2 regions of the Psychrobacter sp. NPDC064578 genome follow, and region 2 is predicted to be linked to the other one. Evidence: predicted binding sites of a transcription regulator. Region 2 holds the regulator's gene; the other holds the start of a gene.
The links. The regulator PhoB, encoded in region 2, activates phosphate uptake and scavenging genes when phosphate is short. The targets are predictions, from matches to a motif close to TGTCATNAANCTGTCATAA.
Positions count from the first base shown of each region.

Region 1 (4,041 bases), on a different contig from region 2:
AAAATATAGGTTAATAGCATAGCATAAATAGTTAATTCGCTAATCACCACAAGCTTGTATGATATATCAGTAGGTTTGCTTAGTATTTCATCTAAATTTGGAATAGATGCCTAAGACCGACAATGTGTAATCATTGCGGTAGCAACTTCGTATTCACACCCCTCACGAACAGATAAGGATAACAACATGAGCCAGTCTTCTAACGCCAATCGTATTCAAAAAGGCATTCTTGCCATCGACCAGCAATTGTATGACTTTATTGAAAACGAAGTGCTACCGAAAGTCGGTGTTGATTCAGACAGTTATTGGTCAGGTTTTGAAAAGGTCATTAAAGAGTTTACGCCGCGCAATAAAGCATTGCTTGCAACTCGTGACAAGATTCAAGCGCAGATTGACCAGTGGCACCTGCAACATCCTGCCAAAGACGGCAACATTGATTATCCTGCTTACAAAGCATTCTTACAAGAGATTGGCTATCTGTTGCCAGAAGGCGATGATTTTAAAGTTAGCACAGAAAATGTCGATGACGAGATTGCTCATATTGCAGGCCCGCAGTTGGTCGTACCAGTACGTAATGCGCGCTACGCATTGAACGCAACCAACGCTCGTTGGGGCAGCTTGTATGATGCTTTATACGGTACTGATGTTATCAGTGACGAAAATGGTCAAGAAGCAAAAGGTGGTTACAACCCAACTCGCGGTGCTGCTGTCGTTGCTTATGCCAAACAATTCCTAGATGAAAACTTTGCATTGGCGTCAGGTTCATATAACGATGCGACCGGCTTTAAAGTGGTCGATGGTAAGCTTGAAATTGTCCAAGGTGATAGCAGTACTGAGCTAAAAGATGCCGAAAAATTCGTTGGTTTCGTCGGTGATGCAGAAAGCCCAACGGGTATTTTATTAAAAAACAACGGTTTGCATGCAGAAATTCAAATAGATGCCAACCATCCAGTCGGTAAAGACGACCCTGCACATATCAAAGATGTGCTGCTAGAGTCAGCTATTACGGCAATTCAAGATTGTGAAGACTCAATCGCTGCCGTCGATGCAGAAGAAAAAGTGGAAGTGTATCGCAATTGGCTTGGTCTCATGAATGGTGACTTGCAAGAAACCTTTGAAAAAGGTGGCAAAACCCGCACACGTCAGCAAAATCCAGATCGTGAATACACCACCCCAGATGGTGGCAAGCTGATCCTGCCAGGTCGTTCGTTATTGCTGATTCGTAACGTCGGTCACCTCATGCAAAACCCTGCAATATTGGTCGACTTGGGTGATGGTCAAGAACAAATATTTGAAGGCTTGATGGATGGCTTGATTACACCACTATTAACGCTCAATGACCTTAAAGGTAAAAATGCGCTATCAAATTCACGTAAAGGTTCAATGTATATCGTTAAACCAAAAATGCATGGTCCTGAAGAAGTCAAAATGGCCAACGATTTATTCAATGCAGTAGAAGACTTATTAGGCTTAGAGCGTAATACCATCAAAATCGGTATCATGGATGAAGAGCGCCGTATGACGGTCAACTTGAAAGAAGCCATTCGCCAAGCGAAAGAGCGTGTCATTTTTATTAACACAGGTTTCTTAGATCGTACTGGTGATGAGATGCATACCAGCATGAATGCAGGCCCATTTGTACCTAAGGGTGAGATGAAGTCACAAGCATGGCAGCCAGCCTACGAGCAGTGGAACGTTGATATCGGTTTAGAGACTGGTTTACAAGGTGTTGCTCAAATTGGTAAAGGCATGTGGGCGAAGCCTGACGAGATGAAAGAGATGATGGACACCAAAGCTGCACATCCTAAGTCTGGAGCCAGTACCGCATGGGTACCGTCACCAACAGGGGCAACCTTGCACAGCATGCACTATCATCAAGTGAGTGTTTCTGATGTTCAAGACAGCCTAAAATCACGTGAGCGTGCCAGCTTAGACGACATTTTGACCATTCCTTTAGCAAAAAATACCAATTGGACTGATGAAGAGAAACAGCAAGAGCTAGACAATAATGCTCAGGGCATCTTAGGATATGTTGTGCGTTGGGTAAATCAAGGCGTTGGTTGTTCTAAAGTGCCGGATATCAATGATGTGGGTCTGATGGAAGACCGTGCGACTTTACGTATTTCAAGTCAACATATTGCCAACTGGTTGCATCACGATGTCGTGAGCGAGCAGCAAGTGATGGATACGATGAAGCGTATGGCAAAAGTGGTGGATGAGCAAAATGCAGGCGATAGCGACTATCAGACGATGGCAGATAGCTTTGACCACTCTTATGCCTTTAAAGCGGCCTGTGACTTAGTGTTTAAAGGTCGTGAGCAGCCGAGTGGTTATACTGAGCCATTATTGCATCAGGCACGTCTTGATCTAAAAGCAGGCTGCTAATATTGCGCAGGTTAATATTAGAATATGGCATACTTGACATTCTATTATGATACTGTCATGACTAAATGAGGCTTGTTATTGGCTTTTATACTTAATAAGAAGTCTGTGATAGCCATTGACTAAGGTTATAGTCTGGAAACAAGAGCAGTGAAAATACCTTTTTTACTGTTCTTGTAGTAATTTTCCGATCTCAATTGTGACTGTCAGTATGTCATAAACCACATTTATTATTTTTTATTAGCCGTACTTGTTAATGAACAAGTACGGCTTTATTTTTGTTAATGAAAGAGTATTCATTACGCTAGTTTCAAGTTCTTGGTAATTATATTAATCAATAGTATCTTTATCTATTTGAGCAGATAGGGATTTTTTTACAATGACCTACATTCTATAGTAGATATGGCATTCAACAAATACTGGGTTTAAAAATCTAAAAAAAATGTTGCAAATTATGTCAAAGTTGTTATGCTTGTATTCGAAGTATGAGTTTGGTAACGGATGTTACGCAACGGAGCGATAAAGACCTAAGATTACATGGCAGTTACTTTTTAATCCCAGTTATGTAAGTCATTGTTTTTTTCATCTTACTGTAATAGAACTTCGCCACACTTGTTTCTGACTAATCTCGGTAGCCAGTTACACATTATATCTTTGAGGATTTGTGACGATACCATTATGAGCACCAGCTAATAATAGCTAGCTTATTACTAAAATTGTAAAGTGGAGATACCCCATGAAAAAACTACTTTTAGCTACAGCAGTTGCTGCCCTATCTGTATCTGCAGCCAATGCAGCACCAACTGTTTATGGTAAAGCATTCTTAGCTGCCGACTACGTTAATGCTGAATATAATTCAGTTGGTAATGTAAATGACTTTGATGAAGATACAATAGAAATCAACTCTCATTCTTCACGTTTAGGTTTCAAAGGCTCTGAAGCCATGACTGCTAATACTGATGTTATTTATCAATTAGAGTATGGCACAAGCATCGATGGTGATAATGATACTTTCTCTAACCGTGATACATACCTAGGTATTAATAACAAGCAATTCGGTGAGTTCCGTGTTGGTAAAAACCAATCTAGCCTAGACAAAATTAACAACGTTGTTGTTAACGAAGGCTATTGGGATAACATGGGTACGAATGAAATGGAAGACGACGTTGTTGAAGCGTTGAATATGGCTGATAGTGGTCGTATTAATAGCTCAGTGATCTGGGCTGCACCAAAATACAATAACCTACCATTAGAATTGTATGCTATGTATAGCTCTGATGATGATAATTTCAACAATGATGCGGGCTTCGGTGTTGCAATGATGTTTGACCAAGGTACAGGCTTCACTGCTGGTGTGGCTTATGACAAAGACCAAAACATCAATGGTGATATCATCCGTGGTACGGCCACTGTAGACTTAGGAAAATACATCGCAGCCCCTATAACACTCGGTGCTTTGTATCAGGTTGCAGATTATGACTTTACTGGTTCTGAAAAAGAAAAAGGTCTAGTTGTGAGTGCTCAAATGGCGCTAGCTAACTTTGCACGTCCAGCTTCTATTTACACTCAGTACAACAAGACTGACAATCTAGCTGGTATTGATAACGCTGAATCAGATCAGATCGTTGTTGGCGGTAAGTACTTCTTTAAAGACAATAT
Region 1 covers NZ_JBJDPI010000006.1:29,497-33,537, forward strand. Annotated here, with positions in the region: gene ACI2JM_RS08330 (malate synthase G) at 187-2,385, shown strand; gene ACI2JM_RS08335 (porin) at 3,119-4,041, shown strand, end outside.
Region 1: a site for PhoB is predicted at 2,963-2,981, ahead of ACI2JM_RS08335 (porin). Genes of this name have one in related genera too.

Region 2 (4,041 bases):
AGACAGCTTTCCTCCCATTTATGATTGGCTATCAAAAAATATCGACTATGCGACTCGGCAAGGGTGGTTGATTGATGCTTAAGTAAAGCCATTATTTTGCCGTTTACATGTTTGCAAATATTCATCTTTTTCAACTAGTAAAGCATTTAGAATTAGCTAAATGAGCGATTAAGTACATCATATAGAGAGATTATTAAATGAGAGTCACTGGCACTTATAAGGTTTTTGCTAAATCGCTCGTCTTTGTTAGCCTATTAACTTTGGCGCAACTAACGCAGGCCGCCGCACCTATTAGTAATGGTGATAAACTGGCGCACGATGCCAAAAAACAGATCGGTATTACCACCAGCTATGATCCTGCTTACCGCAAGTTGGATTTTCCGCGTGGCGATGTACCGATAGAAACTGGCGTCTGTACCGATGTCATTATTCGCGCTTATCGCTTGCAAAATATAGATCTACAGCAATTAGTCAACCATGATATGAAGTCAAATTGGTCGGCTTATCCAAAGACTTGGGGGCTCAAATCAACCGATAAGAATATCGATCATCGCCGAGTGCCCAATCTTGAAGTGTTTTTTGCGCGTCACGCAAAGACATTATCGACGACTGATAAAGCCAGTTTTCAAGCAGGCGATGTAGTGACGTGGCGACTACCGAATGGTAATTTGCCGCATACAGGTATCGTCTCCGATAAAGTCGCTGCGGATGGTACACCGCTGATTATTCACAATATCGGACGCGGTACGCAAGAAGAAAACATCTTATTTGCTTATCCTATTCTCAAGCACTTTCGTTATTAACTACTTTTTTTATTAACTAGGGTGTGTCATCAATTAGATTGTGAGGCTTAAAATGAGAAAAATTGTAGATAAACAAGGAAGAAATTGTCGTTAATATGAACATATTGACAAAATTTCTGACGATGTTTAGCAAAATTTAGCCATTTTAAGACCACTAAATGTATTCATGTGCTAATTGATGACACGCCCTAATATGTTGCGATAAGATAATTACCCACAATAAAAGGCTCAGTTCAGCATAAATTAGGATGCTGAACTGAGCTTTTTTTAATTCATTAAATCGCTTGTCTAAGGAGTGTTAGCGACACCCAATAACTGTCCCATTTTTACCACACTATCGGCTTGCATACTATCTTGCCAATCTGCTTTTGCGCCTTTTGGTAGAATGACAATTGCGGTTGAGCCTAAATAAAAACGCCCCAACTCATCGCCTTTTTCAAAGCTCATATTGTGCTCAGCTTCTTGAATATCATCAGTGCGGGAAATTTTACCAGTTGCCACCGTTTCGATACCAGCGACAATTATCGCCCCAACCATCACCACCGCTGCTTTGCCATATGCTGTATCAAACAGACAAACCAAGCGTTCATTACGCGCAAATAAGTCCGGCACGTTCGCCGCCGTAGTATTGTTGACCGAAAACAGCGTGCCCGGTACATAACGGGTTTTGGTTAGAGTACCGGCGAAGGGCATATGTACACGGTGATAGTTACTGGGCGCAAGATAAACCGTCGCAAAACTGCCATCCGCAAAATAGCGGCCATCTTCGCTGTCAGCAAGCAGTTGACCAACGTCATAATAGCGACCTTTTGCTTGGAGCAATTTATGGTCGTCAATTTGACCCAACTGCGAGATAATACCATCGGCAGGACTGACGATACCATGAGGCGTCATGTCGATAGGGCGCGCGTCTTCTTTTAGCTCACGAGTAAAAAAATCATTAAAGCTCTCATAGGCGTTGAGACTTTGGCGCTCATACTCGTCCAAGCTGACGTTGTAGGCTTTAGCAAAGCTACGGATAAACGTGCGTTTAACATAAGGATGGCGGCTAGCGGCTAGACGCCCAGCAACTTTACTCAGTTGCTGCTGCGGGACAAACTGTTGTAAAGTAGTGAATACATTCATAATGAGGCTACCAAAATAGGGTGTGATGTAATAATTAATAAGCAAGAGAATGGCCGTATTTTATCATGGACGGCGTATTATTGTATGGGCATAATTGGTAAGGAATCTATAAATGAAAGCACTTATACAGCGCGTACGCCATGCTAGTGTCACCGTCGATGCGCAGTGTGTTGGTACGATTGAGCAAGGCATATTGGCTTATATTGGTTTAGGGCCTGATGACGACATAACAAGCGCACAGCGAATGGTGGATAAAATCCTCACCTATCGTATTTTTGACAATGATGATGATCCTGCCAAGTACGGCAAACTGGATAAAAATGTCCAGCAAGTTGGTGGCGGACTGTTATTGGTATCACAGTTTACGCTAATGGCAAAAACAGACAAGGGTCGTCGCCCTGACTTTGGTGGTGCGATGGCACCTGATGCGGCGCAAGCGTTGTTTGCGCAATTGGTCGCTTATGCCAACACGCAATATCCAAACGTGGCAACTGGTCAATTTGGTGCCAATATGCAAGTGTCGAGCGTCAATGATGGGCCATTGAATTTCTTGTTAGAAGTAAATTGAGTAAACCAAGCATTAGCCGTCACGAGACTTATGAACCGCTTAAAAGTCGAATGTCATTAAACTGTCATAATTACCCCGTTTAATAGGGAGCAGCAGGCGAGCATTTATCGCCTTTTTTGTCAGCTAAATGTTGTCCTCTAACACTGAGAATGCCGTATGTATAATGAGCAAATTTTGATTGTTGAAGATGAACCTGCGATTCGTGAAATGATCGTCATGACGCTAGAGATGGCGGGATTTGATAGTCTGCAGGCAGCGGATGTATCTGAGGCGCACCAACAAGTGGTCGATCACCGCCCTGCGCTGATTTTGCTAGATTGGATGCTGCCCGGTGATAAAAGTGGCATTGATTTTTGCCGATTACTCAAAAACGATGAGCTACTCGCTGAGATACCAGTCATTATGTTGACAGCTAAAAGTGAAGAGGACAGCAAGGTGCATGGCCTTGATGCTGGTGCTGATGATTATATGACCAAGCCTTTTTCGACACGTGAGTTGATATCCAGAATCAAAGCAGTATTGCGGCGTAGTAACGCGCTCAATAGTGATAAACCTATCGAAATCGGCAATTTGAGCCTTGATCCCAAAAGTCAGCGAGTGACAGCGGCTGGTAAAGTGGTTGATGTCGGGCCTACGGAATATCGATTATTGGCATTTTTTATGAGTCATCCAGAGCGTGCCTATACGCGGACGCAGCTGCTAGACCAAGTATGGGGCGGTAATGTATATATCGAAGATAGAACCATTGATGTGCATATCAAACGTTTGCGGACATTACTACGACCACATCAATGTGATACGTTGATACAGACAGTACGCGGGACAGGCTATCGATTTTCTAGCTTTATTGAACCAATTTAACGGACGGTTTTTATTCGCTATAAAAGCAGTATGTTAATCGTAGCACAGTGAAAAACGGCGAATAGTGATAAGGATGATGGATGAACACCCTAATATCGGCTCAAGGCGACCAACAAAATAAGTCACTGCTAGCAACTCAGCAGAATACAACGGATCAACTCAAAAAAATTAGAAGCGCACTACGCGCATTGCGTGATGCGGTGGTTTTGCTCAATGACGATGATGGGCTTGAATGGTGGAATCAGGCTGCCGAAGATTTAATGTTGTTACAGTTGTCAGATAAAGGTAAGTGCATTTTTGACTTTATTAGTGCGCCTGAATTTCGTCAGTATTATCAGGCGACGACCAACCCTATCGATGGTGCTCAGGATGGTGTGCACATTGTCTCGTGGCGCGCGCCCAAGCGTTATCTAAAGTGTGAGCTCACGCCTTTTGGCGATGAGAAGCTGCTCATCATTTATGATGTGACGCGCTTGCATCATTTAGAAGAGATGCGCCGCGATTTTGTGGCGAATGTCTCGCATGAGTTACGCACACCGTTGACCGTCATGATGGGTTATCTAGAAAATTTTTCGGATCAGCCAGATATGCCGCCGCATTGGAAGCGCGGGTTTGAGCTGATGAGCCAACAGACTGCGCGTATGAATAGAATTGTAAATGACTTATTGCTGTTATCTCGCATCG
Region 2 covers NZ_JBJDPI010000012.1:52,909-56,949, forward strand. Annotated here, with positions in the region: gene ACI2JM_RS13030 (HD family hydrolase) at 1-82, shown strand, start outside; gene ACI2JM_RS13035 (DUF1287 domain-containing protein) at 198-803, shown strand; gene asd (archaetidylserine decarboxylase) at 1,092-1,928, opposite strand; gene dtd (D-aminoacyl-tRNA deacylase) at 2,041-2,496, shown strand; gene phoB (phosphate regulon transcriptional regulator PhoB) at 2,653-3,357, shown strand; gene phoR (phosphate regulon sensor histidine kinase PhoR) at 3,438-4,041, shown strand, end outside.